DNA from 3 places in the Mesorhizobium sp. CA10 genome. Region 2 is predicted to be linked to each of the others. Evidence: riboswitches for the same ligand, from Rfam matches in the RefSeq annotation. Region 2 holds a riboswitch; each other region holds the start of a gene.
The links. Region 2 has a riboswitch for cobalamin ahead of LB535_RS18870 (CbtB domain-containing protein). Riboswitches for the same ligand answer to the same signal wherever they lie in the genome.
Positions count from the first base shown of each region.

Region 1 (9,979 bases), on a different contig from region 2:
ACGGAAATGACATTGTTGCGGCCGCCCGAGAAGTCGCGGGCCATGGCCATGCCGAGACCGGCCGAAATCGAGGTCGAGGAATGCGCGGCGCCGAACGGGTCGTATTCGCTCTCGGCCCGCCGGGTGAAACCAGAGAGGCCGCCTTCCTGGCGCAGCGTGCGGATGCGGTCGCGGCGGCCGGTCAGGATCTTGTGCGGATAGGCCTGGTGGCCGACGTCCCAGATCAGCCGATCCTGCGGCGTGTTGAAAACGTAGTGCAGCGCGACGGTCAGTTCGACGACGCCGAGGCCGGCGCCGAGATGACCGCCGGTCTGCGACACGGCATCAATCAACTCGGCGCGGAGCTCCGCGGCAAGCTGCGGCAGCGCGCTCTCATCAAGCGTCCGCAAATCCGCCGGAATGCGGACCTTGTCGAGCAGCGGCGTGTCTGGCTTCACTCGGGCGCGTCCTGCCTTATCGATCGAACACGGCGCTATCAGCAGATTGCGCCATAATCATGCGCGGCAATAGTCCGCCGGCGGGCGAATGTAAATGTGCGTCAGTGACGCGTGCTACGCTGCAAGGTGTATTGAGATTCAGGTTAGGCCGCGCCGAAAATGATGGATTCCGAGAACCGGAGCGGAGCGTACTCAAAGTACGTGAGCACCGGAAGCGCAGGAAACCGGCATTTGCAGGCCGGCCTCACCTGAATATCAACACACCTTAGTTCTCGGGCAGCGGAATGAACTCCTCCTCATCGCCGGGAACGATATCGAAGCGGCCCGTCTTCCATTCCTGCTTGGCCTGCTCGATGCGTTCCTTGGAGGACGAGACGAAATTCCACCAGATGTAGCGCTTGGAGCCCAGCGAAGCGCCGCCGAACAGCATGAAATGCGCACCGCGCTCGGAAGAGACCACGATCTCCTCGCCCGGCTTGAACACCAGGAGCCGCTCGGCCGGGAAAACATCGCCGGCGATCGAGACGTCGCCTTCCAGCGTGTAGATGGCGCGCTCCTCGGCATCGGCTGGAATCCTCACGCTGGCGCCGGCGGCCAGCCTGAGATCGGCATAAAGCGTGTCCGAGGCGGTCGCCACGGGCGAGCGCAGGCCTGAGAACGCGCCAATGACGACGCGGCCGCTGACACCCTCGGCATCGATCTGCGGCAAGCGGGCCACCGACGTGTTCGCGAACACCGGAGCAATCTCCTCCTTGCCGTCGGGCAGCGCCAGCCAGGTCTGCAGGCCGGAAACCGACATCGGCGCGCCGCGCAATTCCTGCGGCGTGCGCTCGGAATGAACGATGCCGCGCCCGGCAGTCATCAAATTTACGTCGCCCGGCGCGATCACCATTTCGGTGCCGAGCGAATCGCGATGCCTGATCCTGCCGTCGAACAGGTAGGTGACGGTGGAAAGCCCGATATGTGGATGCGGACGCACGTCGAGCGCATGGCCGGCGCGCAGGATCGCCGGGCCCATGCGGTCGAAGAAGATGAACGGCCCGACCAGCCGGCGTTTTGCCGTCGGGAGAGCGCGGCGCACCTCGAAGCCGCCGATGTCCTTGGCGTTTGGAACGACCATCAGCTCGATCTGGTCGCAGGCGAAGGCATCGCCGGGTTCGGGGTCGTTTCCCGGAAAGAAGCTCATGTCGGTTCCCTCAGGCGAAACGCAGCGCCGACCTTGCCTTCGCCTTGGCGGCCTCTTCCTCGCGGTTGCGCGGTTCCTGGTTGGTTTCGAGCGAATCGATCAATTCGCGCGCGACAGCGGCGATCGCCTCGACGGCATGGTAGAAGGCATGCTCGTTGCGCTTGGACGGCTTGGTCGAGCCGCTCAGCTTGCGCACGAATTGCAGCGCTGCGTCATGCACTTCGTCATTGGTCGCCGGCGGCTCGAAATTGGCCAAGGTCTTGATGTTGCGGCACATGGCTTGAACTCCTTACCTGCTTTCTTTGCCCTTACCCGGTCTGAGATCATCCGCTGAGGTGTTGAGATTCAGGTCAGGCCGAGCCGAAAATGGTGGTTTCCGAGAACCGGAGCGGAGCGTACTTGAAGTACGTGAGCACCGGAAGCGCAGGAAGTTGCCATTTGCAGGCCGGCCTCACCTGAATATCAACACCTCAGTCGGCGTCCAGCGGTTCAGTTCCCACCGGCTTGCCGTCGCGCGACAGCCTGATCTTCTCGACCTTGTCCTCGGCCGCTTTCAGCAGCCGGTCGCAATGCGCCTTCAGCGCCTCGCCGCGCTCATAGATCTTGATCGACTGGTCGAGCGGAACGTCGCCGCGCTCAAGATCATCGACGATCTTCTCCAGCGCGTCGAGCGCCTGTTCGAAGCTCATCGCCTTGACGTCCTCATTGCCTTCCAATGCCATACCCTATCCCTTCATCAGCCGCCCGACATGGGCGGCGACTGAAAATGCCAGTCCCTGCAGATCGTAGCCGCCTTCCAACAGGCTGACGAGCCTGTTGGAGCTATGGCGCCCGGCGCGTTCCATCAATTGCCCGGTCGCCCAGTCGAAATCGTCCTCGGTCAGGTTGATCTCGGCCAACGGGTCGCGATGGTGCGCATCGAAACCGGCGGAAATGATGATCAGGTCCGGCGCGAACGCGTCGATCGAGGGCAGCACGCGCGACAGGAAGGCGTCGCGGAAGAGATCGCTCCCCGTCTGCGGCGCCAGCGGCGCGTTGACGATGTTGCCGGCGCCGGTCTCGTTCTTCGCGCCGGTGCCCGGGTAAAGCGGCATCTGGTGCGTCGAGCAATAGAGCACCGAAGGGTCGTCCCAGAAGATGTCCTGCGTGCCGTTGCCGTGGTGGACATCCCAGTCGACGATGGCGACGCGCTCGGCCTGGTGCTTCTTCTGCGCGTAACGGGCGGCAATCGCCGCCGTGTTGAACAGGCAAAAACCCCTTGCCGTGGTCTTTTCGGCATGATGTCCAGGCGGACGCGCGGCGACGAAGACGTTTGCCGCACGGCCCTCGAAGACGTCGTCCACCGCCGCGTTGGCACCGCCGATCGCCGTCACCACGGCCTGCCAGCTTTTCGGGCTGGCGCTAGTGTCGGCGTCGATCGACACGATCCCGCTCTCAGGGATCGCCCCGCGCACGCGCTCGACGAAATCCTCCGGGTGCGCATAGAAGATCGTTTTCTCGTCGCCTTCCGGCGCCTTGACGCGGTCGAGCGCCGAAAACGCCTCGTCGTCGAGCACGCGCTCGATGGCACGCAGGCGGTCGGGCCGCTCGGGATGGCCGGGCGGCGTGAGGTGTTCGAGGAAGATCGGGTGCGTATAGAGACGGGTGGCCATGGCGCCTAATCTAGGGACCTGGCGGCCGAATGACCATGTTTGGCAGGCCGAATGGCTGGGGAAATCGCGTCTTGCCGTGTCGCTAACGCCATTGGCGCGGCCCAAGCTTCGCTGTAAGGTCGCATCGCTGCCAGGTGCCCGCGACGCGGGAGAATCGGGAACACGGTTGAACTCCGTGGCGTGCCCAACACTGTAAGGGGGACCGCGCCGGCACACGCCACTGTCGAAGACGGGAAGGCGCCGGATGCGGGACGATCCCGAGCCAGAAGACCGGCCCGGCAGACATGGTTTTCCGCTTGGTCAGGCGGGGGACTGCTTGTCGCAAGGGGAAAGCGATGACAGCAGCAGCGATCGCCGCGAGCGGCGACGACTTTGACCAATTGGCGCGCGACGCGGTCTACCGGGCCATGTTCACCAGGCGCGACGTGCGCAGCCATTTCGTCCCCGACGATCTCGATGACAATGTGCTGGCGCGGCTCATCACCGCCGCGCATCACGCCCCGTCGGTCGGCTATATGCAGCCGTGGAATTTCATCGTCATCCGCGACGCCGAGCGGCGCAGACAAGTGCGCGACCTGTTCCTCGCCGCGCGCGAGCAGGAGTTGCCGGCGATCGAGGCGGAACGGCAGGCGCTCTACCGCAAGCTGAAACTCGAGGGCATTTGCGAAAGCGCGCTCAACCTGTGCATCACCTGCGACCGGCAGCGCTCGAAGGACTCGCCTCTCGGGCGTTGGCATAATCCGGAGATGGATCTCTACAGCACCGTCTGCGCGGTGCAGAATTTCTGGCTGGCGGCGCGGGCGGAGGGTGTCGGCGTCGGTTGGGTAAGCATCATCGAGACCGAGGCACTGAAGCGGCTTCTCGCGATCCCGGAGCATGTCACGCCGATCGCCTATCTGTGCGTCGGCCGCGTCTCGGCCTTCGCGCCGAAGCCGGACCTCGAGGCGCATGGCTGGGGCAAGCGCCTGCCGCTGCCCGAACTGGTCATGAGCGAGACGTTTCGCGGCGCCGGCGAGGCGCCGCTTAAATCGGCAATCGCAAAGCTCGACGGCGCATCAAAGCCATGATCAGGCGGCCCTCGGCGTATCCCAGCGCGAGCCGCCGCCGAAAGAGCCCAGCGCCTTGTCGCGCAGTTCCCTGAATTTGGACGAGGTCTCGGCGAGCCGCCGGTCCCATTCGGGATTGGGCGCCTGGCCTTCGATGGCTTCGAAATAGACCTGCATCAGCGAGGCGATGGCGAATGGCTCGATGAAAGCTGCCTTGAAGGCCCAGGCAAAGACGATGGCCAGCACGAAGGCCCAGCCGGCAAGCTGGCCCGGCATGACCCACAGAATGGCGGCCGCGGGCGCCAGCATCAACAGGAAGATGACGAAGGACACGCCCCACATGATCGCCGCCAGCCAGACGGCGTTCTTGACCATGTGCTTGCCGTTCTGCGCGTAGAGCACGACGCCTTGCCTCGCCGTCTCGAATGGCGAGTTCGAACTGATGCGGATGTTGTAGCCGAGGATGATCTCGTCGACATAGGTCAGCGACAGGCGGATCACCGTGTTGATGAAGCTGACGATACCGCTCAGGCCCGGAATGGGCAGGAAGGCGGCGATGCCGCCGATCAGGCCGGTGATGGCTCGGATGGCGCCCTTGACCAGCTGGTCGACGACGAAAAGGATGTTGGCCTCGGCAAAACGCTGGGTGACCACTTCCTTCGCGTAGGCGATCTGGCCCTGGCCGTCGGGGACATCATGACCGTCGATCAGATGCACCATGACGGCGATATGGCCCGCTTTCAACACATAGAGGATGTATTCGCGTATCCAGTAGACGGCGATCGAGACGACGCCGAAGCCGACCACGCCACCCCACAGCGCGAAGGACATCGGGCCGTCGGGATCGGTGGAGATGTGGCCGACGCCGTAGCCGACGCTGGCGCCCGTACCGGTCGCCATGATGTAGGCGACCGTGATGCCAAAATAGACGATCATGCGAAAGACGATGAACGGCCATGTCCGCATCATGATCGACACGGATCTGGCGATGCTGAAGTCCCACATGGCCCCGACTCCCCTCACCTTCAGAGTTGGCGGTGGAGGATGCGCTCGCCCCGGCGATTGTCAATCGCGGCAGGGTTGCGCCGGCCCGAAACCGGTGCATAAGCCGGTGGCTTGATTACCCGAGCGTGCCGTCAAGGCTTCTTTCGCAAGCCTTCGAGCAACTGCTTGAAGGCCGTGATCGCTTTTTTCGAGGTCGCCTCGGGGTCCGTCGAATTGGCGATGCGCTGCGCGGCCTGGCTGCTGGCGCCATTGATCAGCCGTGAGGTCGTCTCGGGATCAAGCTCCGGAACGACCTCGCCCTCTTCCTGCAGCCTGGTCAGATGGTTGGTCATCGAGGCGGTGCAGGCGCTGGCATTCGGCCACTGCGCCGGATCGCCGAGCACCGCCGGGCCATCGCGGAACATGATGCGCTGGATTTCCGGCTCGAGCGCCATCTCGATATAGGTGGTGCATTCGTCGACGAAATGCTGCCAGCGGGTGGGCGCTTTCGAAGCCACCTCGTTCACCCGCACAGCCATTTCGCCGTCGATCTCCGCGATCACCGCCTGCAGCAGTCCCTTCTTGTCGCCGAAATGATGGTAGAGCGCGCCGCGCGTGAGGCCGGCCGACGCGGTGAAATCGTCCATCGAGGCCTCGGCATAGCCGATCGTGCCGAAAGCATGGCGAGCGGCCGCGATCAGCTTGGCGCGCGTCTCGGCGATCATCTCCTTGCGCGGTCTGTGCATGGTTCTGGCCCTACTCACATACGCCTCGTATGCCAATTGACATACGTGGCGTATGAACTATCTCACAGTCATACGCAGCGTATGTAATTTTAGTATGCACCGTTGTCGAGGAGCAGGATCATGCGAAATCCTTATTGCGACATCTTTCGGGCTCCCGGCACGAAAGGCTTCGCCGCGGCGGCTTTCATCGCGCGCTTGCCGATCGCCATGGCCCCGATCGGCATCGTGGCGATGCTGTCGCAGACACATGGCGAATACTGGCTGGCCGGCGCCGTCTCGGCGACCTATGCGCTGGTCAATGCTTTCCTGTCGCCGCAAGTGTCGCGGCTGGTGGACCGACGTGGCCAGACGGCGATCGCAGCACCCATGACGCTCGTCTCGGTGCTTTCCTTCGCGACATTGATCGTCGCGGCCAACCAGCACTGGCCTATCTGGACGTTGTTCAGCTCGGCGCTACTTGCCGCCGCCATGCCCAGCATCCCGGCGCTGGTCCGGGCGCGCTGGACCGAGATCTTCCGCGACCGGCCGGAGCTCAACACGGCGTTCGCCTTCGAATCGGCCGCCGACGAACTGGTCTATGTCGCCGGCGCCTCGCTGTCGGTGGGCTTGAGCGCCGCGCTGTTCCCGGAAGCCGGCATGGTGGTCAGCACATTGCTGCTTGCGCTCGGCTCGGCGGCATTCCTGCTGCAGCGCTCGTCCGAGCCGCCGGTCCGCCCGGCCGAACATGGCGCGGCCGGCTCGGCGATCCGCCTGCGGCCGGTGCAGATCATCACCTTCGCACTGATATTCGTCGGCGCGACCTTCGCCACGACGGAAGTGACGACGGTGGCGATCACCAAGGAGCTTGGCCAGCCTGAGGCGGCGAGCCTCGTCATCGGCGTCTATGCACTGGGATCCTTCGTGCTGGGCATCATCGTCGGCGCGCTCAGCCTCAAGGTGCCGCTGCAGCGGCAATTGGCGGTCGCGGTCACCGTGATCGCGCTCACCACCTTGCCGCTGCTCTTTGCCGACACTGTGCCGACTCTGGCGCTCGCGGTGTTCGTCAGCGGCGTCGCGATCTCGCCCACCTTTATCACCGCCTTCGGCCTGATCGAGCGCCACGTGCCGGCGGCGATGCTGACCGAAGGCGTTACCTGGGTGACGACCGGCATCGGCATCGGCATGGCGCTGGGCTCCTTTGCCGCCGGCTGGACGGTCGACACTTTCGGCCCGCAGAACGGGTTCTGGGTTTCGGTCGCGGCCGGCGCCACCGCGCTGGTCACCGTGCTCGCCGGTCAATGCCGGTTGGCGACGGACGATTGCGATGTGGACAGGGGCGAGGCGGTGGTTCCGGCGGAGTGATCGAACGAAGCGTCCAGCACTCGTTTCGCCAGCGTTCGGAATTGGCCGAGACCCTCGCGACTTCGTCATCCACGGGCGGAGCGACGCGAAGCGAAGCGCAGACCCGAGGATCCATTCCGTGACCTTGATCATAGAGCGCAGCGGAGCAGAATTCTGAACCGTCGCGGCGCTTCGAGGTCACGGAATGGATCCTCGGGTCTGCGCGCGTCGCTTCGCTCCTTGCTCCGCCCGTGGATGACGACGTCGCGGAGGCTTCCGCCAATCGCCTGCGTCGCGGAGGCTCCATCAATCAGACTGCCGCTAGGACCTCTGGCGCGTCAGGTCCTTCGACGGACTACAGAATCTCGGTCTTGGCGATGTGAATGCCAAATCCCTCGAGGCCGACATAGTGGCGCTCGCGCGAGGCGATCAGGTTGATCGAGGAGATGCCCAGGTCCCTGAGAATCTGGGCGCCAAGGCCGATCTCGCGCCATTCGTTCTCGCGGCGGCGGGCTTCCTCATGGTCCTCGCGGTCGCCACTCGCGGGCCGCTTGCGCTCCTGATGGGCGACGCCGACCGAGCCTTCACGCAGATAGACGATGACGCCGCGCCTGCGCTCGCCCATCGCCTTCATGATGCCGTCGAGCCGGTGGCTGGTGCCGAAGACGTCGGTAACGACATCTTCCGAGTGCAGCCGTACCGGCACCTCCTCGCCATCGCGGATGTCGCCGAAGACGACCGCGAGATGGTGCATGGAATCCCAGGGCAGCGTGTAGGTAAAGGCCTGCGCCTTGCCACCGGGCGTGTCGATGTCGGAGCAGGCGACGCGTTCGACCAGCGTCTCCTTGCGCTGCCGATAGGCGATGAGGTCGGCGACCGAGACCTGCTTCAGCCCATGTTCCTCGGCAAAGGCCTGCACTTGCGGCCCGCGCTTGACCGTGCCGTCATCATTGACCAGCTCAGAGATGACGCCGACCGGCGGCAGGCCGGCGAGCTTGCAGAGATCGACCGCGGCTTCCGTATGGCCGGAGCGCATCAAGACGCCGCCTTCGCGCGCGATCAGCGGGAAGATGTGGCCGGGGCGCACGAAATCCGATGGGCCGACATTGCCGTTGGCAAGGTTGCGCACGGTGAGCGTGCGGTCGTCGGCGGAAATGCCGGTCGTGGTGCCGTGCTTGAAATCGACGCTGACGGTGAAGGCGGTGGTGTGGGCGGAATCATTATCCGCCACCATCGGCGCGAGGTTCAGCCGCCTCGCGTCCTCGCGCAGCATCGGGGTGCAGACGATGCCGGAGGTGTTGCGGACGATGAAGGCCATCTTCTCCGGCGTGCAATGGACGGCGGCGACGATCAGGTCGCCCTCGTTCTCGCGCCCGTCATCGTCCATGACGACGACGATCTCGCCGCGCTCGAAGGCACGGATCGCTTCGACGATCTTCTTCTGGTCGTAAGGCATCGGCGCTCGCTTCACTCGCAGGAATTAGGCAGTAGGCAGTAGGCAGTAGGCAGTAGAAGAAAGAAAACGGCTGTGTCGGGCGGTCTACTGCCTAATCCCTACTGCCTACTCCCTTCCCTGTCTGTCCTCTGTGCCGCAGATAATGATCCGCGATCGCGCAGGCAACCATGGCCTCGCCGATCGGCACGGCGCGGATGCCGACGCACGGGTCGTGGCGGCCCTTGGTCATCACCTCGACATCCTTGCCATCCTTGTCGATCGACTGGCGCGGGGTCAGGATCGACGAGGTCGGCTTGACGGCGAAGCGGGCGACGATCGCCTGGCCGGTCGAGATGCCGCCCAGTATGCCGCCGGCATTGTTGGACAGGAACACCGGCTTGCCGTCATTGCCCATGCGCATCTCATCGGCGTTCTGTTCGCCGGTGATGCGGGCCGCCTCGAAACCATTGCCGATCTCGACGCCCTTGACGGCGTTGATCGACATCAGGCCGGAGGCGATATCCTGGTCGAGCTTGGCATAGATCGGCGCGCCGAGGCCGGGCGGCACGCCGTCGGCGACGATCTCGATCACCGCGCCGACCGAAGAGCCGGCCTTGCGGATGCCGTCGAGATAGGCGGTAAAGACCGGGACCGAGGCCGGATCCGGGGTGAAGAACGGGTTCTCGGCGTCGCCGACGAAATTCCAGTTCCAGTTGGCGCGGTCGATCGACTTTTCGCCCATCGAGACCAGCGCGCCGCGCACCACCATGCCGGGCACTATCCTGCGCGCCAGGGCGCCCGCCGCCACCCGCGCTGCCGTCTCACGCGCCGAGGAGCGGCCGCCGCCGCGGTGATCGCGCAGGCCGTATTTGACGTCGTAGGTGTAGTCGGCATGGCCTGGCCGATACTGGCGGGCGATCTCGCCATAGTCCTTGGAGCGCTGGTCGACATTCTCGATCAGCATCGACACCGGCGTGCCGGTGGTGATCATCGTCTCGCCGTCCTCGTCTAGGATGAAGCCGGACAGGATCTTGACCTCGTCCGGCTCGCGGCGCTGGGTGACGAAGCGCGACTGTCCGGGCCGCCGGCGGTCGAGCTCGGCCTGGATGTCCTCGCGCTTGAAGCGGATGCCGGGCGGGCAGCCGTCGACAACGCAGCCGAGCGCGGCGCCAT
Region 1 covers NZ_JAIUHV010000005.1:88,800-98,778, forward strand. Annotated here, with positions in the region: gene dxs (1-deoxy-D-xylulose-5-phosphate synthase) at 1-437, opposite strand, end outside; gene LB535_RS12795 (pirin family protein) at 703-1,623, opposite strand; gene LB535_RS12800 (DUF2277 domain-containing protein) at 1,634-1,900, opposite strand; gene LB535_RS12805 (exodeoxyribonuclease VII small subunit) at 2,094-2,345, opposite strand; gene LB535_RS12810 (histone deacetylase family protein) at 2,349-3,275, opposite strand; cobalamin riboswitch at 3,391-3,569, shown strand; gene bluB (5,6-dimethylbenzimidazole synthase) at 3,611-4,342, shown strand; gene LB535_RS12820 (hypothetical protein) at 4,343-5,326, opposite strand; gene LB535_RS12825 (TetR/AcrR family transcriptional regulator) at 5,458-6,051, opposite strand; gene LB535_RS12830 (MFS transporter) at 6,172-7,392, shown strand; gene ribB (3,4-dihydroxy-2-butanone-4-phosphate synthase) at 7,727-8,827, opposite strand; gene aroC (chorismate synthase) at 8,919-9,979, opposite strand, start outside.
Region 1: it holds a riboswitch for cobalamin, as region 2 does, so the genes downstream of both, bluB (5,6-dimethylbenzimidazole synthase) here and LB535_RS18870 (CbtB domain-containing protein) in region 2, are expected to answer to the same signal.

Region 2 (9,979 bases):
TGCTCGACAAGGAAGGCGCTGATCGGCCAGCAGACGGTGCTGGCAAAGCCGCCGAAAAGCGTCAGGTTGGTGATGGCGCCGCGCGCGCTCTGTCCATAGAGGCGGCCGAGTGTGGCGAAGCCGGCATCGTAGAGGCCGCTCGACATGCCCAAGCCCATGAGCAGCCATGCAGCCAGATAAAGAGGATAGTCGGTCGCCGTCGCCAACAGCGAATGCGCGGCCGCCAGCAGCAACGAGCTGGCGGCAAGCACCGGCCGTCCACCGTGGCGCTGGATCAGCCGCCCGGTGACGGGGGACACCAGCCCGGCAAGCAGGAGCCCGCAGGATAGCCCGGCAACGACCGAGGCGAACGACCAGCCGGTATCCCTAGCAATCGGCGCGGCAAGCACCGCGGGCAGGTAGTAGGATGATCCCCAGGCGAGAATCTGCGTGATGCCAAGAGCCGTAACGAGGACGCGGCGGTTGTGTGCGATGGGCGCGGTGGCTTCCAATCAGGCTTGCCCTGGTGGATAGGCGACCTTCTCGCCACCCTCCTTGACGAACTCCCGCACCGGATTGTCGAGCAGCGGCAGCACCGCTTCCGACGGCCGGCACAGTTTTGTCCCTTTCGGAGTCTCGACGATGGGCCGGTTGATGAGGATCGGATGGGCGAGCATGAAATCGATCAGCTCATCGTCGCTCCATTTCGGATCGGCGAGGCCGAGATCGGCGTAAGGCGTGCCCTTCTCCCGCAACAACTCGCGCGCAGAAATCCTCATCGCGGCGATCAGTTCGAGCAGCCTTTCGCGGCGCGGCGGCGTCTTGAGGTATTCGATCACGACAGGGTCTTCGCCGCTGGCGCGGATCATGGCGAGCGTGTTGCGGGAGGTGCCGCAGTCGGGGTTGTGATAGATCGTGACCGTCATGGCTCTGCTTTCAAGGGTTGTGGAATGGCCGCGGGCCGCAGCAGCCAGCCCATCAACGCGAGCGCGATCAGGGCACCGAGCAATTCGGCGACGACGAAGCCGGGCAGATCGAGCGGCCTGATGCCGGAAAAAGTGTTGGTGAGTGAGCGCGCCACGGCGACGGCGGGATTGGCGAAGGAAGTGGATGCCGTGAACCAATAGGCCGCTGTGATATAGAGCCCGACCAGCCACGGCACGGCCCGCCCCTCGAAGCGGAGGCCAGCGAGAATGACGGCGACAAGGCCGAATGTCGCGACCACTTCCGAGAACCATTGCGCCGGCCCGGCACGCAGTTTCGTCGCGACCTCCAGCCCCGGTAGGGCAAACATGAGATGCGCGGCGATCGTGCCGGCGATTCCACCGACGACCTGCGCGAAAAGATAGGCAGGGAGATCGCGAGCAGGCAGCGACCGGTTGAGACAAAACACCAGCGAAACGGCCGGATTGAGATGCGCGCCGGAGATCGGCCCGAGCACGGTGACCAACACCACCAGCATGGCGCCGGTTGCTAGCGTGTTGCCAAGCAGCGCCAGCGCGGTGTCATGCGTCAGCGTCTTGGCCATGATGCCGGAGCCAACGACGGTCGCCACCAGCAGACCGGTGCCGAGGGCTTCAGCCGCGAACCGGCGCGGCAGATCGAAAGTGTTCATCGGTCGACCCTGGATTGGACAATGGGGAGTTGGGTAGCGGGCGTGACGGTCATTGCCGGCTCTCCTCGCCCGGCTGGCAGCAAGATGCCGCAAGCGCCGGCGCGCAGATTTCCGGCCGGCCCGAGCAGCAATCCTCCATCAGGAAGCGGATCAATCCGGACAGCGCATCGAACTCGGCACTGTAGACGATCGAGCGGGCATCACGCCGCGCGGTCACGAGACCGGCGCGCTCAAGTTCCTTGAGGTGGAAGCTGACATTGGACGGCGAGACCTCGACCTGCTCGGCGAGCGAGCCGGCGGCAATGCCTTCCGGGCCGGCAACGACCAGCAGCCGCAGCAGGCGCAGCCGTGTTTCCTGCGACAGCGCGCCAAAGGCGGTCAGGGCTTGACGTTCATCCACGTTTCAACAATCCTTGAAATATTGAAATGAGGAATAGCCGACATGCTCTCTTCTGACAATCGGAAAAACATCGCTCCTATGGACCCCTCCGACCTGACCATCGGCGATCTGCTGGCGGCGCTGGCCGATTACAAGGACAAGCCGCTGGTTTTCCGCTACGGCGGGCGGCCGGTAAAGCCAGGGTACCATGTCACCGAGGTGAAGGCTGGACAGTTCGCGGCGCTGGATTGCGAAGCAAATCCGGAATCGTGGTCGGAGATATTCGTCCAGCTGTGGGACGTGGACGAAGGCGGACCGGTCCATATGCCAGCCGGCAAGTTCGCCGCGATCATCCGCAAGGTTTCGGACCATGTCTCTCTCGATCAGGCGGCGAAGCTGACCTTCGAGGTCAGCGACGGCGTTCGCCCGATGGAATTGCACCGGGCAGCCCAGCCGAGCCTTGTTGGCGGGACGGTTGAGGTCGAGCTGTCGCCACGGCCGTCAAGCTGCAAGCCGCGGGACCGCTGGCTGGAAGAACAGAAGGCAGCGAGTGGGTGCGGAGGGAGTCGCTGCTGTTGAGCCCGCTAATGGCGACGCGCCGCCCTGATCAGAACCGGATCATGCCATTGGCCTGCAACAAATAGAGGCCCACGAGAACGATGGCGATCAGCGCCACCCAAACGGCTGTCTTGCTCATCCGCGCAAATCCCTGTCAATCGGCGATAGTGAACGCGCGCGCCATGGTTGTGTTCCCGATATGCCGGGCTGCACATCGCCTAGGCAGGATCACGAATTGCTGGATGACGCGCGTCCGTGCATAGTGGCGGCAATGGCGCCTGGTCGATGAAGATGGCTATGGATGACAAAGCGGACAATCCGGGCGTGGCGGTGTTTCCGCCGCTGCTCTTTCTCGTGGCGCTGATCGCGATGCTGGCGCTGCGCTATGTCTGGCCGCTGGCGATCGGCGGCCGCCCGCTGACCATCGTGCTCGGCATAGTGCTGGCAGCACTGGCGGTTGCGATCATCGCCTGGGGACGCTCGACGATGTTGCGCGGCGGCACCAATGTGAACCCAACGCTGCCGACCACCGCGATCATCACCGGCGGCCCGTTCGGCTTCACCCGCAACCCGCTCTATGTCGGCTTGATGGGACTGCTTCTCGGAATCGGGCTGCTCTTTGACAGCTGGTGGGCCGTCATCGCGACCATCGCGAGCTTCCCCATCCTGCATTACGGCGTGGTGCTGCGCGAGGAGGCCTATCTGGAACGCAAGTTCGGCGAACCCTACCGCGCCTACAGGGCGAGCGTGCGCCGCTATTTTTGAGCATCAGTCCTTTGGCGCGTTGCTGTAGAGCGCCACGCCGACGCGGTCGTTGCGCCGCCACCGCACCAAAGCGCGATAGGCCGTATCGTCGGCCGGGACCTCGAGCAGAAAGCGGTCCGGAATCTCCACATTGGCACCGACGCGCAATTCCGCGCCCTGCTCGTGCTGATTTCTGACCGAGCAGCCGGTCCTGACGCCGGCGGCGATGATCGTGGCTTCCTTGAGCACGAATTCGCGCGCATGAAGACGGCGTTCGATCTCGGGAAAATTGGCCATATCCGGCGGGCTCCTCAGGCAAGGCTCTCCTCGCCATGGGGCAGCACGATAGCAGCGAGGCGTTTCCGTTCCGTTAGCGATCACTGAAACAGTGGTGTGCCGGCTTGATATGCCGGCCGGGTCCACGGATGGAGCGTTCACGCCTGACCGTTCAGCCGGCGACAGTGACGCCGCTCGCGCGCAGCACCCAGCGGCGGCCGTCGCTGCGGAACTCGGTGAGCGACAGCGGCTCGATGTCGATCTTCCAGACCGAGGAAAGCGGCGCGCCGAGCACATGCGCCATGGCGGCGCGGATCGGCATGGCATGCGTCACCGCGACGGTGTGACCGCTTTCGCCGGCCAGCCGCTCCATCAGCGCAGCACCCCGCCGGGCGACGTCGGCGAGCGATTCACCGCCATGGGGCGCCGCGTCTGTACCGGCGAACCAGGCCGCCATACCTTCGGGATCCTCGGCCTGCACCTCTTCGAAACCTTTGCCGGCCCAGCGCGCGAAATCCTGCTCGGCAAGCAGCGGCTCGACCGTCGCGTCAAGGCCGAGCGCCTCCGCCGTCCGCCGCGCGGCCAGCGCCGGGCTTGTCCAGATACGGTCGGCGCGACGCAGCGAAGCGGCCAGCGCGCCGGCGCGATCGAGGGCGCGCGGCTCCGGCGGCTCATCGTTCGGAAAGCGGCCCTTGCGCATCCCGGGCGTCGCTCCGCTTGCGATCATCGTCAGGCGGACAAGCATGAAAAACTCCGTGGCACAGCGAAAAACAGGCCTCACGAAGCCGTGCCGCCATTACATGTCGTTGACAGGCGAACGAAGTACTGACAAGTGTCTTAATGCTATACGGGATTGGAAGCCGGTGCGAGTCCGGCACGGTCGCGCCACTGTGATCGGCACCAGCCGAAAGTCAGGCCTTATTCCGCAGCACTCGATCAACGGGACGCAGTATCCCAAGGGAGGTCAATATGTCCGACACCACCTTCGCCCCCAGCTACGGCCCGGTTGCGATTCCGGTCCGCGAGCTTCTGCCCTGGGCCATCCTCGGCGGGCTGCTTTTGATGCTGGCGATCTATTTCGTCGGCGCGGAAGAAGGCGCCACCTCGCTGATTCGCGGCACCTATGTGCACGAATTCGTGCATGACGGCCGCCACCTGCTCGGCTTCCCCTGCCACTAAAGCGGTTCAGCATCGCTGAACCCGCTTTCGATTCTGATCCAACGCAATTCCGGACGGAAAACCGCTGCGCACTTTTCCTGGAATTGCTTGGTTGGCTTAACGCAATTCCGGACGGAAAACCGCTACGCACTTTTCCTGGAATTGCTTGGAGGGATTGGTGACATGGTTGGAAAACTTTTGCTGCGCGGCATGCTTGTCGGGCTGGTCGCCGGGATTCTGGCGTTCGCCTTCGCCCGCGTCTATGGCGAGCCGCAGGTCGACAAGGCGATCGCCTTCGAGGAACAGCAGGCCCCGGCCGCCGGCGAGGCGCCGGAGCCCGAGATGGTCAGCCGCGCCACGCAAGCCGGCATCGGCCTGGCAACCGGCGTGCTGGTCTATGGCGCCGCCCTTGGCGGGCTGTTCTCGCTGGTCTTCGCCTATGCCCATGGCCGTCTGGGCTCGCTCGGTCCGCGCGGCACCTCGGCGCTGATCGCGGCACTCGGCTTCCTGGCCGTGATCGTGGTCCCCGGCCTCAAATACCCGGCCAGCCCGCCCGCAGTCGGCAATGCCGAAACGATCGGCTACCGCACCGAGCTGTTCTTCATCATGATTGTCGTCTCGATCGCGGCGATGGTGGCGGCGGTCGGCCTGGCGCAGCGGCTGTGGAACCGGCTCGGCGCCTGGAACGCCTCGATCGTCGCGGGCCTCGCCTTCCTCGTCGTCTTCGCGCTGGTGAAGGCGGCGCTGCCCGACATCAACGAAGTGCCGGAGAACTTCTCGGCGACCGTGCTGTGGCAATTCCGCGTCGCCTCGCTCGGCATCCAGCTGGTGCTGTGGACCGTCGTCGGGCTCGGCTTCGGCGCGGTTGCCGAACGCGTGGTCGCGGTGCGCGACCAGCGCAGCCCGGCACGCCGCTACGCCTGAAATCCGATGCGTTGGCCGCCACGGTTCTGCGCCCTGGCGGCCAAAGCGGCTCAACGGTCGGTACGACCGCAGAGCCACTTTGGTCTTTCCTTTTCTCGCAATTCCGGACGGAAAACCGCCGCACACTTTTCCTGGAATTGCTCGGTTGCGGCGCTGCTCGCATTTCTGGCCGCCACATCCGCGCAGGCGCATGGCGGATCCTCGGCCCAGCCTCCTCCCGGCATCCAGATCCCCAGCCTGACCCACGGCCAGATGGCCGTCATCGCGCGCTATCGCGGCGAGATCCTCGACCTCGCCCAGCGCCAGACCGCGACCGACCCGACCTTCCGGCGGCTCTACAATCACGGCAATCTGCAATTCACTTATTGCCTCTGGGGCCTGATGCCGGGCAGCCTCGGCGACGAGGAAAGCCCGTTCAACGAATGCAGCCACGCCTATCTCGCCACCGCCAAGGCGCTGCTCGCCCATATGGCGATGATGCCCGCGGCCGGGCGCGAGGCGAAGACGCTGATCTCGGACATCGATGCCGAGATGGTGCGTAGCGGCGCGTCGTGGATCCTGTGCCAGTACAGCGGCGAGGCCTTCAGCACCGGCGCGGTCGTCGAGCCACGCTGGCGCGACATCTTCTTCCACTTGCCGAGCCTTGCGGTGATCCTCGCTATGGTGGCGGCGCTCGGCGCCGCCGCATGGTCGATTTTCCGTTCACCCGCTCCGCGAGCCGGCGCTGCTTAGAACGGTTCAGCGTTTCACGGAATCACCGAACCGCTCCCGGTCTTGCGTGTGATCGTTTTCAGGAAAGCCTGAACGCGCAACCATGTCAGCTCGGCTGCGGACGCATCGTAATCCGGCAGCGCTTGATCGGTGTAGAAATGGCCGATCCCCGGATAGGTGAAAATTTCTGCCCTGACGTGGCAGCGCTTCGCCGACGCCGACCAGTCGGCAACTTGTTCCGGCTGAGCAAATGCATCTGGGTCGGCGACGTGGACCGCGACCGGGATGTGTCGGCGAACATTGCTGGGAATATCAGCAAGGCCATGCAGCAGCACAATGCCGGCGGCAGCGACTCGTTCTGACCAAACGGCACTGATCACGCCAGCTCCCATGGAATGGCCAGCGAGCACCGCGTCTGGAGAAGTCTGGAGGAGCGCCACCCTGGCGCGGTCGCAGATGGTTTCTCACCCAACATTGCTCATCAAGTCAAGCCCGTCGTCGACCGATGCCGCAGTCAGCCCTGCGTAGAGGTCCGGCACCACAACATCGTACCCCGCGCTTCGCATGCGCTCAGCAGCTTGATGCTCCACCGCCCGAAGGCCGAGCGCCGAGTGAAAGAGTACAATAGCAGCCATCCGCTGTCCCTTCGGCGTCGCCTGGCCGATCGCGTTGAGCTCGGGCAATGATCGTCTTTTATCCGGCTTATCGAATCCCCACCACCAGCCATGCCCTTTCCGAAGCCTTCGCCGTCACATCATCCATGCGCGCGCTCGTGATGGTGGCCTTTCGGTTCGGCCATGGCGAAGGGCAGATCCTCGGTGTCGGGACCGGCCGCCAGTTGCAGCCTGGCGCTGAATTCATGCGGTTCGGTCGGCGCGACCAGGCTCTGCAGATAATGATGGTCGCCGCCGACCGGAGACAGCGGCAGGCTTTCGACCGCACCGTCCGCCCTTTCAATAGCGACGTTCGCCCGCAGGCCCTCGGCGTGACGCGACAGGCGCAGCCGCATGCGCTCGCCCTGCGGCGTGTCGACGATTTCGAGCAGCCCGCTGGCTAGCTTGCCGTCGACAAGGAACGGATCCGGCGCATGATGGTGGCCGGCCTCCGTCTCCAACTCGGCAAAGTGCACCGTGGCGACGTCGAGCGCCGGGATGTGCGCGAAGAGCTCGGCCTTGAGCGATGCGGCGATGTTGTTCGCGGCGGCAAGCAACAGGCCGTCATTGACCGCGATCGTAACGTCGACATGCAGCTTGTGGCCGAGCCAACGGGCCTTGACGTCGGCTACCTTTTCGATCCCGGCGACATGGTCGGCAGCATGGTGAATCTGGTCAACGAGGCCGGGCTCGACGCCGTCCAGCATGCGGGTCAGCACCGAGCGCGCCGATTGCCAGACGATAGCGAAAATGGTGACGGTGATGAGCAGGCCGATGATCGGATCGGCGAGCGGAAGGCCGAGCCAGACGCCGGCCGCGCCGGCAACGACGGCAAGGCTGGTGAGGCCGTCGGTGCGGGCGTGATAGCCGTCGGCAACCAGCGCCGCGCTGTTGATCTGGCGACCGACGCGGATGCGAAAAACCGCCACCGCTTCATTGCCGAGGAAACCGATGATGCCGGCGACGGCCAACCAGCCAAGGAAATGCACCGGCTGCGGGTTGAACAGGCGATTGATCGCCTCGTATCCGGCCACCAGCGCGCTGGCCAGGATGATGAGCACGATGATGATGCCAGCGAGATCCTCGACCCGGCCGAGGCCGTAGGTGAAGGTCCTGGTCGGTTTGCGGCGCACGAGCACAAAAGCGATCCAAAGCGGGATGGCGGTGGTCGCGTCGGCGACGTTGTGGATGGTGTCGGCAAGCAGGGCCACGCTGCCCGAGAGCATCACGACGACGATCTGCAGCGCGGCCGTGACCGCGAGGATCACGAACGACCACTTGATCGCCCAGATGCCGCGGTCTGTGGTGGCGATAGTCCCGTCGATCACGCCATGAGTATGGCCATGCGGCCCATGGTGGTCGTGGCCGTGGCCGCCATGATGTCCGTGCGCACCGAAGCCGAACCAGTCGAGCGCTTTTTCCCACATCGCCGCCTCATAGATATTTGGTGAGCTGCTTCAGCTCTTTGAGCGTGTCCCTGGTCGGTTCGCCGCCTTCGACAAGGCAATGCTCCATATGGTCGTGGATCAGCTCGCGCTTGGCATTGCCGACCGCGCTTTCGACGGCGTGGAGCTGTTGCGCGAGGTCAAGACAGGACCGACCCTGCTCGAACATGGTGAGCACGGCGGCGAGATGGCCATGCGCTCGCTTGAGCCGGGCGATGATATCGGGATGGGAGCTGTGTATCGTCATGGCAAACATCCTATCCCCCTGGGTAGGATATTGCCAATACGCCTCGAACTCTCGAGGCTAGCCCGCGGCAGGGCTGGACTCGCCGCCCAGCCGAACGTGCCCGCTAGCAGATGCTCGCCGACGCAGCAGGTCCTCGGCCCGCGGGGCAGTCTCTGCCGCGAAATCCCGATTTCATGTGATCAACCGGCTGCGGCGAGCGGCAGCCCCCCGGGGCAACCAAATGCTTGGTTTGCCGTTTATTTTAGCGGCTGCCGCCACCTACCGTGGGGCCAGGCGGCTCTGGCGGCCAGAGACCGCGCGAAAGGAGGCCGCAATGACACGGCCCGCAGTGGAGATAGGCGACCGGGTGGCTGTCATCGCCACCGTGATCGAGCGCATCAAGGACCGCGTGATGCTGAAGCTCGACGGCGATGGTCATAATTATTCGATGGCCGAGCCCAATGCCAAGCCAGGCGACAAGCTTAGACTCGAAGGCGACGTCGTGCATGTCGACGAGGATCTCGGACGCACGACCGTGCAGGTGCTGGGACGCGTGACGATCGACACCAACTCGGTCGAAATGGTGACGAGGCGTTGCGACCTCGACCATATCGGCTCGAACGTGCCCGGCCACCCTCGCCCGCGCACCCCGCCGAGACCACACGGGTAAAACCGATGGCTGCGGCGCGATCCTCCTCGCCGTGAAGCGGTGGACTGCCTTAGTGACGCTTGAAATACTGCACCTCGCGTTCGTGCTTTTCTGCCGCTTCGCGGGACTTGAAGGTGCCCAGGTTGCGGCGCTTGCCGGTTCTGGGATCGACTTTGCGCGAATAGAGCCGGTATTCACCAGATTTCAGCTTGCGGATCATGGCGGGTCTCCTTGTGAACCAGGACTCTAATCCGCCTGAGGCCTTCGCGGTTCCGAGCAGGGCCATGCCGCCCGGTCGCGGCCCGCCGGCAAAAAAGCGCTGCTGTCGGTGAACCATTTCACGGACGCAAACGACCCAATGTCGGAAGCGACACCGTAACGACACGATTGAGTCGGATTATTTGTATTCAAATGACTTTCGCGACGTTATGCGGATGTCGCTGAAGTGCCGGATCTGAGGAGGGTGAGATGGTTACGGCGAAGCTTCACGGCGTTGAACTCGTCAGGGGCCAGAAGTGGACGGTGCGCGTCACCGCCTACGGCACAACGCTCATCTTTCCATTCGAAGCCGAGCAATATGCGCGCTCCTATGCCGATGGCCAGGCCTTCCGCCTCGGCGTAGAGGTTGTCGAACTCAAGGATTGCGCCTGAGGGGCCGAGCC
Region 2 covers NZ_JAIUHV010000008.1:272,841-282,819, reverse strand. Annotated here, with positions in the region: gene LB535_RS18910 (MFS transporter) at 1-491, opposite strand, end outside; gene arsC (arsenate reductase (glutaredoxin)) at 492-905, opposite strand; gene LB535_RS18900 (aquaporin) at 902-1,594, opposite strand; gene LB535_RS18895 (ArsR/SmtB family transcription factor) at 1,644-1,994, opposite strand; gene LB535_RS18890 (DUF6428 family protein) at 2,037-2,552, shown strand; gene LB535_RS18885 (methyltransferase family protein) at 2,829-3,296, shown strand; gene LB535_RS18880 (PilZ domain-containing protein) at 3,300-3,572, opposite strand; gene LB535_RS18875 (histidine phosphatase family protein) at 3,724-4,296, opposite strand; adenosylcobalamin (AdoCbl) riboswitch at 4,380-4,529, shown strand; gene LB535_RS18870 (CbtB domain-containing protein) at 4,521-4,730, shown strand; gene LB535_RS18865 (CbtA family protein) at 4,893-5,633, shown strand; gene LB535_RS18860 (hypothetical protein) at 5,886-6,365, shown strand; partial or broken gene LB535_RS18855 (dienelactone hydrolase family protein) at 6,380-7,027, opposite strand; gene LB535_RS18850 (cation diffusion facilitator family transporter) at 7,099-8,424, opposite strand; gene LB535_RS18845 (metal-sensing transcriptional repressor) at 8,432-8,698, opposite strand; gene LB535_RS18840 (hypothetical protein) at 9,003-9,338, shown strand; gene LB535_RS18835 (hypothetical protein) at 9,388-9,537, opposite strand; gene LB535_RS18830 (hypothetical protein) at 9,786-9,968, shown strand.

Region 3 (9,979 bases), on a different contig from region 2:
CCGGTGAGGTGCCGAAAATGCGCGGGCTGATCTTCCCCTGAGCGCGCGTCGCTGCGGCGAGCGGGTTCTCGGTATCGTCCTCGTCGCGGCTGGCGACCGCGTTGGCAGCGGCGTCGATCAATGCGATCTGGGTCGGGAACATGTCGCGGAACAGGCCGGAGATGCGCCAGGTGACGTCGACGCGCGGGCGGCCGAGCGTGGCCGGCGGCAGCACCTCGATACCGGTGACGCGGCCCGTCGCGGCATCCCATTGCGGCCGGCAGCCCATCAGCGCCAGACCTTGCGCGATCTCCTCGCCCCCGGTGCGCAACGAGGCGGAACCCCAGAGGTCGATGACCAGCGAGCGCGGCCAGTCGCCATGGCTTTGCATATAGCTGCGCAACACTTCCTCCGCCGCCGCCTGGCCGAGGTCATAGGCGGTTGGCGTCGGCATTGTGCGCGGATCGGAGGTGAAGAGGTTGCGGCCGGTGGGCAGCACATCGGAGCGACCGCGCGCCGGGGCGCCGGCAGGGCCGGCCTTGACGTGACGGCCATCGAGCGCGGCGAGCAGGTTGGCTATTTCGGCCGCCGCGCTTTGCCGGCGCAGCGGGTCGACTTCATCTTCCGGTGCGCGGCCATAGACATGCAGCCCGTCCTTGACGGCGAAATCCTTGAGGTCGCAGAGCCAGGCGTCGATGCGGCGCAGCGCTTCGTCCGGAGCGTCTGTGCCGGCAACGCCGGCTTCGGAAGCAAGGCCAGTCTTTTGCGCCGTCTCGACAATCAATTTGGCCAGACGGTCGCGGCGGCGGCGGTCGAGGCCGTCGGCCTGCGCATATTCGTCGACCAACCGCTCGAGTTTCAGTTGCGCCTCGTCGAGGCCGGCGCCGGTCAGCGGCGGCGGCAGATGGCCGAGGGTGACGGCCGAAATGCGGCGCTTGGCCTGCGCCGCCTCGCCCGGATTGGAGACGATGAATGGATAGATGACGGGCAGCGATCCGGTGACGATCTCCGGGAAGCAGGTTCCGGAGAGGGCCACCGTCTTGCCCGGCAGCCATTCCAGCGTGCCATGCGCGCCGACATGGATGATGGCATGCACGCCGAGCGATTTCTGCAGCCAGAGGCCGAAAGCGATCAGCTCGTGGCGCGGCGGCAGCGTCGGGTCGTGATAGTCGGCGCGGCGGTCGGCCGAGCGGCCGCGGTCGGGTGCCCGCGCCACGGTGACGTTGCCGAAGGTCGCGGCGCGGAAGGGGAAGGTTGTTTCACCTGCTAGCTGCCAAGGCTGGCGTTCTGTCGCGCCCCCCTCTGTCCTGCCGGACATCTCCCCCTCTAGGGGGGAGATTGGCAGTTCGGGCGCCGGCGCTCCACCTGCAACACTGCCGATTGGCGAAAGCGGTAGTGACAGGGCAATCTCCCTCCCTGAGGGGGAGATGTCCGGCAGGACAGAGGGGGGTGCCTCGCGCGAACCTATCCCTTTTGCCTTGCCCCACGCGGCCTCTACTGCATCGCGCGCTTCCCTCGGGAGTTCGACCGAAAAGGCGGAGTAGTCCCCTAAGGAGAGGCCAAGCCCGCCCACTTCCAGCACATCCAGCAAGGCCCGCGGCGATTGCGGAATCCCCTCAACCGCATAGCCCTGTTCCTTCAGGTCATGCAGCATCGCAAGCACACTGGAGGGCACATCAAGCCCAACGGCGTAACCGGTTCGCCCTGGCGCGCTCGGATAATCCGGGATCAGGATCGCCAGCTTGCGCTCGGCCCGCTCCATCCGCTGCAGGCGGATGAACGCCGCGATCCGCTTGGCAACTTGCGCCACGCGGTCCACCTCGGGCCGGTTGGCCAAGGCGCGGAAGGCCAGCGCCGGATCGGTCTCGACCTCGCCCTTGAAGGAGATGGCGCCGGCCAGGATGCGGCCGTCGAGCTCGGGCAGGACGACATGCATGGCAAGGTCGGCAGGCGCCAGGCCGCGCTGGTTCTTTTCCCAGACCTCGCGCCTGGTGGTGGCGACGATGACCTGGAACACCGGTACGCCCGCGCGGTCGAAGAGGGTCTCGGCACCGGGTTCCGCGCCGGAGGCGAAGGCGGTGGCGGTGACGATAGCGGAGGGGTTCAGGGAGGTGAGGGCGGTTTCGACGAAGGCCAGGGATGCCGCGTCTTTGAGGCTGGAGACGAAGATCGGCACAGGCGCTAGGCCTTGCGAACACAGGGCGTCAACGAGTGCGTCGATCGGTGCCACGTCGGCGGCAAGCAGCATCGAGCGGTAGAAGAGGATGGGGATGACCGGGGCGCTGAAGTTGGTAGCGTCGAGTTCTGTCGCCCCCCCCTCTGTCCTGCCGGACATCTCCCCCTCAAGGGGGGAGATTGCTCTGTGGTCGACGGTTTCGCCAACTGTAGATGTTTCAGCTAGCTCGATATTTGACGAAGCAGAGATAGAGCCGGCTTGGGTGACAGCTGATCTCCCCCCTTGAGGGGGAGATGTCCGGCAGGACAGAGGGGGGGGCGAAGGATCGCCGACGCTCGACAGGACTGGCTTTTCGACAACTCCCAGCCCAGGCTGATAATATCCCGCCTTCGGCACGCTGACCGGTTCGGCCACGGCCGCATCCGACCCGGCGAGCCTTGCCAGCCTTTGCACCAGCGCGTTCATATTGGCCGGACCGCCTTCGCGGAAATAGCCGAGCAACGCGTCCAGCTCGGCGCGCGGCAGGGTCGAGGCTTCGATCAGGCGCTGGTCCTCGTCATGGCTTTCGCCGGGCAGCAATGCCAGCTTGATGCCGCGTTCGCGCGCCAGGGCGGCGAGCTGGTCACAGCCGTAGCGCCACCAGTCATAGCCGCCGAGGATGCGGACGAGGATGACCCTGGCGTGGCGGGTGACGCTGTCGATCCACAGGTCCACCGACATCGGGTGGCGAAGGTCGCGCAGCGCCGCAAGCCGCATCGACGGCAGCCGCTCCGCATCCGCCTTCCAGGCAGCGGCCAGGCCGGAGAGATCGCTGTCGGTGAAGGACAGGGCCACGACATCCGCAGGCGTCTGCCTGAGGTCGATCGGCTCGGCGAGATCGTCGAGCGAAGCGGATGTGGTGGCGAGGATGTGCATCGCGGTCCGGATTGCCTCAGCCGGCGAGGATACGCTCGATCGCCGGGCGGTTCAGCCCCTTGAGGCCGATGACAACGAGCCGCGAGCGGCGATCGTCCTCAGCCGTCCAGGCGCGGTCGTAGTAATGATTGACGCGCGGGCCGACAGCCTGCAGCAGGAGCCGCATCGGCTTGCCGCCGACCTCGACGAAGCCTTTGACGCGCAAGACGTTCTCCTGCTCTGCGGCAAGGGCGACGCGCTTGGCCAGCTCGTCGGGGTTGGCGATCGACGGGATGTCGATGACGAAGGAATCGAAATCGTCGTGCTCGTGATCGAGCTCGTCGTCGTGATGGGTCTTGCGGTTCTCGATGTCGTCCTCCACCGCAAGACCAAGGCCGAGCAGCACGGCCGAATCGACCTTGCCCTGCGCTGTCGGCACGACCTTGACGGCGCGCGCGACATGCTCGCCGATGACGGCGTTGGCACGGGCGGAGCCTGCCGCATCCATCAGGTCGCTTTTCGACAGGATGATCAGGTCGGCGCAGGCGATCTGGTCCTCGAACACCTCTTCGACCGGATCGTCATGGTCGAGGGAATCGTCCGCCGCACGCTGCGCCTGCAGGGCATCTACATCGGAAGCGACGCGGCCGTCGGCGAGCGCCGGGCCGTCGACCACGGCGATGACGCCATCGACCGTGACGCGGCTCTTCACGCTCGGCCACTGGAACGCCTGCACCAGCGGCTTCGGCAGAGCGAGGCCCGAGGTCTCGATCAGGATGTGATCGACCTTGGGGTTGAGCGACAGGATCTGGTCGAGCGCCGGCACGAAATCGTCGGCAACGGTGCAGCAGATGCAGCCATTGGCGAGCTCGACGATGTTTTCTTCAGGGCAAGAGTCGACGCCGCAGCCCTTGAGGATCTCGCCGTCGATGCCGACATCGCCGAACTCGTTGACGATGATCGCCAGCCGCTTGCCCTTGGCGTTCTCGAGCAGGTTGCGGATCAGCGTCGTCTTGCCGGCGCCGAGAAAGCCGGTGACGACGGTGCAGGGCACGCGGGAAACGGATGCGTTCATGGTCGGTCCTTCAGCATGTCGAGGGGAGGGATGCGGGCAACCAGGCCGCGCTTGAGAGAATCGGGCCGGCCGCGCCAGGGGATGAGGCCGTCGGTCGAGGTGGCGAAGAGCTTTGCGCCGGCGACGAGATCGGCGCCGCTGGTCGTGTCCAGATCGCCGAAGACGTAGCTCCAGCAGCCGTCGCGCAGCAGCGCGGCGCTTAGCCGGCGCTTGCAGTTGCCGAGGCATTCGACGGTACGGATGTCGATCTTTTCGCCGCAAGCAGCCCGACGCGTGTCTTCGGCAAGCAGCGCGCCGGCGCGCGGATGCGCATCCGACCCGGTCTCGTCGCGGCAGGATGAGCAGACGATGACGGTGACGCCAGCCAAAGCATCGGGCTCGGACGGAATGTCCGCACTGTTTGCCGGGAAACTGCCGTTGCGATCCAAAACCATGCTCCTTGCCCGGAAAACCCGCCGGGCATTCGGATACTTAAAGTCTCAGACGGCAGGTCTCCTGGCTCGCGGGTCGTCACCCTGAATGCCGCCTTCCCGGGAACATCCCAGTGGTTTTCGGCAGAGGCTCGTCGCTTACAGTTGCGGGGACAGCCGCGGATTTGGGTGTTGGCCCGCACCGCATTCCCTCTTGGCTCCTCCCTTTGCCGGGAGAAGACCGTCTGGGTCAGGATTTAGGCTTACGGCTAGGTCCCTGTCAACGCGCAGCTACGACACCGCGATGTCGGCCAGCGCCGGCCCGAGGTCGCCGGCCGGCGTCACTTCGATCGCCTCCAGGCCGAGCCAGCCCTGCATCTGCTTCAACTCGTCGAAGAGCTGGGCGGCCGTTTCGGGTGGGGCGCCGGCCTCGGCGTAGGCGGCGTGGACGCGCAAGATGCTGGCCGGGCGGTCAGCTTTCAGATCGACGCGGGCGACGATCCGATCGCCGAGCAGGAAGGGCAGCACGTAGTAGCCATATTGGCGTTTCTCGGCCGGCGTGTAGATCTCGATGCGGTAGCGGAAATCGAAGAGTTTCTCCGTCCTGGTGCGTTCGAAGACGACGGGATCGAAAGGGGCGAGCAGGGCGCGCGCCTCTATCCGGCGCGGGAAACGGGCGTCCTTGTGGAGATAGGCGGTCTTGTCCCAACCTTCGACCTTCACCGGCAGCAATTCGCCGGCATCGACCAGTTCCTCGATGCGATCCTTCGTGTCGCCCGGCGCGAGACGAAAATAGTCGCGCAGGTCGCCATAGGTGGCGATGCCATGGGCGCGGGCGGAAATGCGCAGCAATTCGCGATGCGCGTCCTCGACCGAGGGAATGGGAAGGTCGAGGACCGCCTGCGGCAAAACGCGCTCGGGCAGGTCGTAATAGCGTTCGAAGCCGCGGCGGTAGGCGGTGGTGATGCGCCCGGCCCAGAACAGCCATTCGAAAGCGTGCTTGGCCTCGCTCCAGCCCCACCAGCCGCCATTGCCCTTGTGGCCTTCGATGTCGGACGCGGCGATCGGACCGCGATCGGCGACCTCTCTATATATCTCGTCGATCATTTCCTTGCGTTCACGGCCCCATTTCGCCAGGCCGAGATACATCTCGTCGCCCTGCTCGGCGCGCTGCATGCGCCAGCGCATCAGCGGGTACGTCTCCACGGGCAGGAACGACGCCTCATGCGCCCAGTATTCGAACACGGCGCGCTTGCGGGTGACTGCGGCATTGTCGAGCAGCGTAAGCGGGTAGGGGCCGAGGCGCGAATAGAGCGGCATATAATGCGCCCGCACCACCGCGCTCACGGAATCGATCTGCAGAAGGCCGGTTCGCGAAAGCACCCGGGCGAGGTGCCGACGATCCGGAACTCCTGCGGGGCGAGGGTCGTTGAACCCTTGCGCGCCCAGCGCGACGCGCCTCGCCATGGCCAGCGAAATCTTGTCCTTCATCAGGTGTCCTTGCCCCGATCGTCCGTTGGATTTTTAGCCGGTGATTCCGGCCATGCTAGCAGGCAAATGGCGGTAGATATGTCAGGAGAGAAAACTGGAGTAAAAACTGAAGGAAATCAAACAGGAGCGGATCGGACCAGTTTCTTCCGATAAGGCGTCCAGAGCCGCGATTTGAACAACGTTTGACTTGCGTCACCGAAACCGCTGCGCTAACCCTCGCCGCGTTGCAGCATGGGCCCCTTAAAACGGTTCAGCGGTTAATCTGTCACGCTTCCGCATTAGAGTTCGTTGCTGTAATCAAAATGAACTGCCCCCGCCGAAGGAAAGTCGCCGCATGAGCGCACTCCTAAGTTCGTACCTGCCTATCGTGCTGTTCATCGCCGTGGCGATGATCGTCGGTCTGGCGCTCATCATCGCTCCGTTCCTTGTGGCCTACCGCAATCCCGACCCGGAAAAGCTTTCCGCCTATGAATGCGGGTTCAACTCGTTCGACGACGCCCGCATGAAGTTCGACATCCGCTTCTACCTGGTGTCGATCCTGTTCATCATCTTCGATCTCGAGGTCGCCTTCCTGTTCCCGTGGGCGGTGTCCTTCTCGAAGCTCGGCATGCTCGGCTTCTGGTCGATGATGGTGTTCCTGGCGGTGCTGACCATCGGTTTTGCCTATGAATGGAAAAAAGGAGCGCTGGAATGGGATTGAACGAGAGTTCAGGCACCCTCGTCGCGCCGAAGCCCAAGGGCATCATCGACCCCAACACCGGCAGGCCGGTGGGGGAGGACGATCCCTTCTTCCTCGAAATCAACAATGAGCTGGCCGACAAGGGCTTTCTCGTCACCTCGACCGAGGCGCTGATCACCTGGGCGCGCAGCGGCTCGCTGATGTTCATGACCTTCGGCCTCGCCTGCTGCGCGGTCGAGATGATCCACACCTCGATGCCGCGCTATGACTCGGAGCGTTTCGGCGTCGCGCCGCGCGCGTCGCCGCGCCAGTCCGACATTATGATCGTCGCCGGCACGCTGACCAACAAGATGGCGCCGGCGCTGCGCAAGGTCTACGACCAGATGCCGGAGCCGCGCTACGTCATCTCGATGGGCTCCTGCGCCAATGGCGGCGGCTACTACCACTATTCCTATTCGGTGGTGCGCGGCTGCGACCGCGTCGTGCCGGTCGACATTTATGTGCCCGGCTGCCCGCCGAGCGCGGAGGCGCTGCTCTACGGCATTCTCCTTCTGCAGAAGAAGATCCGCCGCACCGGCACGATCGAACGGTGAGCCGATGACCCTGGCGTTGAACGAACTCTCCACCTATCTCGGCGAGAAGCTCTCCGGCCGCATCGGCGAAGCCGTGCTTGCCTATGGTGAGCTCACGGTTTCAGTTGAACCGGGCAACCTGATCGAGGTCGCGACCTTCCTGCGCGACGATCCGCGCTGCCAGTTCATCTCGATCATCGATGTCTGCGGAGCGGACTACCCGTCGCGCGCCAGGCGCTTCGACGTCGTCTATCACCTATTGTCGCCGAAGCAGAATGTCCGCATCAGGCTCAAGGTCCAGGCCGACGAGGAGACGCTGGTGCCGTCGCTGACCGGCGTCTATCCGGGTGCCGACTGGTTCGAGCGCGAGACCTACGACCTTTACGGCGTGCTGTTCTCGGGCCATCCGGACCTGCGCCGCATTCTCACCGACTATGGTTTCGAGGGGCATCCGCTGCGCAAGGATTTCCCGCTGACCGGTTTCGTCGAGGTGCGCTACGACGACGAGGCCAAGCGGGTGATCTACGAGCCGGTGGAATTGAAGCAGGAATTCAGAAATTTCGACTTCTTGAGCCCGTGGGAAGGAACGGATTACGTCCTTCCCGGGGATGAGAAGGCGAAACAGTGAGTAGGAAGTAGTGAGTAGTGAGTAGTGAGTAGTGAGTAGTGAGTAGTCAGTAGGGAAGGAATTGGAAAAGCGGATCGAATCTTATCGCGACCTGATGGTGTGGCAATCGGCGATGGTCCTTGCCGAAGATTGTTATCGCGTCACCAAAGGTTTTCCGAAGGACGAGATCTATGGAATGACCTCCCAGATGCGCCGCTCGGCGGCATCTATCGCCGCCAATATCGCTGAGGGGTATGGTCGTGAGAACAGAGGTTCATTCGTTCAATTTCTGCGCATGGCGCAGGGTTCGTTGAAGGAACTGGAAACGCACATACTCCTGGCATGCCGGGTTGGCTTGTTAGAAAAAGACAATGAGATTGAACTGCTGGTGCGATGCGAAGAGATTGGAAAGATGACGAGATCTCTCATTCGGACGGTGCAGGCCAAGCAGGCGGAATGAAGCAGGCATTGAGATTGATGAATACTACTCACTACTCACTACTGACTCGTCGCCAGAGGCGCCACGATGGCTGAAACCTCCGTCCGCAACTTCAACATCAACTTCGGCCCGCAGCATCCTGCGGCGCATGGCGTTTTGCGCCTGGTGCTGGAGCTGGACGGCGAGGTGGTCGACCGCGTCGATCCGCATATCGGTCTGCTGCATCGCGGCACCGAGAAGCTGATCGAGGCCAAGACCTATCTGCAGGCCGTGCCCTATCTCGACCGGCTCGACTATTGCGCGCCGATGAACCAGGAGCATGCCTTCGCGCTCGCGGCCGAGCGCCTGCTCGGCATCGAGGTGCCGAAGCGGGGTCAGCTGATCCGTGTGCTCTATTCCGAGATGGGTCGCATCATGTCGCACATCTTGAATGTGACGACGCAGGCCATGGATGTCGGCGCGCTGACGCCGCCGCTGTGGGGCTTCGTCGAGCGCGAAAAGCTGATGGTGTTCTATGAGCGCGCTAGCGGTTCGCGCATGCATGCGGCCTATTTCCGGCCGGGCGGCGTCCATCAGGACCTGCCGCAGAAGCTGGTCGAGGACATCGGCAAGTGGATCGACCCGTTCCTGAAGTCGGTCGACGATCTCGACGCGCTCTTGACCGGCAACCGCATCTTCAAGCAGCGCAATGTCGATATCGGCACGGTGTCGCTGGCCGACGCCTGGGCCTGGGGCTTTTCTGGCGTGATGGTGCGCGGCTCGGGCGCCGCCTGGGACCTGCGCAAATCGCAGCCCTATGAATGCTATTCCGAGATGGATTTCGACATTCCGATCGGCAAGAACGGCGACTGCTACGACCGTTATCTTGTGCGCATGGAAGAGATGCGCCAGTCGGCCAGGATCATGCGCCAATGCGTCGATCTCTTGCTCGGCAAGGAAAGCGCCGGCCCGGTGTCGAACCTCGACGGCAAGGTTGTGCCGCCGAAGCGCGCCGCGATGAAGCGCTCGATGGAAGCGCTGATCCATCACTTCAAGCTCTATACCGAGGGCTACCGCGTGCCGGCCGGCGAGGTCTATGCGGCCGTCGAGGCGCCGAAGGGCGAATTCGGCGTCTACCTGGTCTCCGACGGCACCAACAAGCCCTATCGCTGCAAGCTGCGCGCGCCCGGTTTCGCGCATCTGCAAGCCATGGATTTCCTGTGCCGCGGCCACATGCTGGCCGACGTCACTGCCGTGCTTGGCTCCCTCGACATCGTGTTTGGTGAGGTCGATCGCTAAATGTCAGTCCGCCGTCTCGCAGAAGCCAGCGTCCAGCCCGCCACCTTCGCCTTCAACGAGGCGAACGCGGCAGCCGCCCAGCAGTGGATCGCCAAATACCCAAAGGGTCGCGAGCAGTCGGCCATCATCCCGCTGCTGATGATCGCGCAGGAGCAGGAAGGCTGGGTCACCAAGGCGGCGATCGAGACGATCTCCGACATGCTCGGCATGCCGCGCATCCGTGGCCTCGAAGTCGCGACTTTCTACACGCAGTACCAGCTCAATCCGGTCGGCACGCGCGCCCATATCCAGGTCTGCGGCACCACGCCCTGCATGCTGCGCGGCTCGGAAGCGCTGATGGATGTGTGCCGTTCGAAAATCCATCACGACCAGTTCCATA
Region 3 covers NZ_JAIUHV010000017.1:61,586-71,564, forward strand. Annotated here, with positions in the region: gene LB535_RS26565 (cobaltochelatase subunit CobN) at 1-3,070, opposite strand, end outside; gene cobW (cobalamin biosynthesis protein CobW) at 3,087-4,124, opposite strand; gene LB535_RS26575 (DUF1636 family protein) at 4,121-4,552, opposite strand; cobalamin riboswitch at 4,592-4,795, opposite strand; gene LB535_RS26580 (winged helix-turn-helix domain-containing protein) at 4,826-6,025, opposite strand; gene LB535_RS26585 (NADH-quinone oxidoreductase subunit A) at 6,360-6,725, shown strand; gene LB535_RS26590 (NuoB/complex I 20 kDa subunit family protein) at 6,716-7,297, shown strand; gene LB535_RS26595 (NADH-quinone oxidoreductase subunit C) at 7,302-7,904, shown strand; gene LB535_RS26600 (four helix bundle protein) at 7,966-8,343, shown strand; gene LB535_RS26605 (NADH-quinone oxidoreductase subunit D) at 8,410-9,600, shown strand; gene LB535_RS26610 (NADH-quinone oxidoreductase subunit E) at 9,601-9,979, shown strand, end outside.
Region 3: it holds a riboswitch for cobalamin, as region 2 does, so the genes downstream of both, LB535_RS26575 (DUF1636 family protein) here and LB535_RS18870 (CbtB domain-containing protein) in region 2, are expected to answer to the same signal.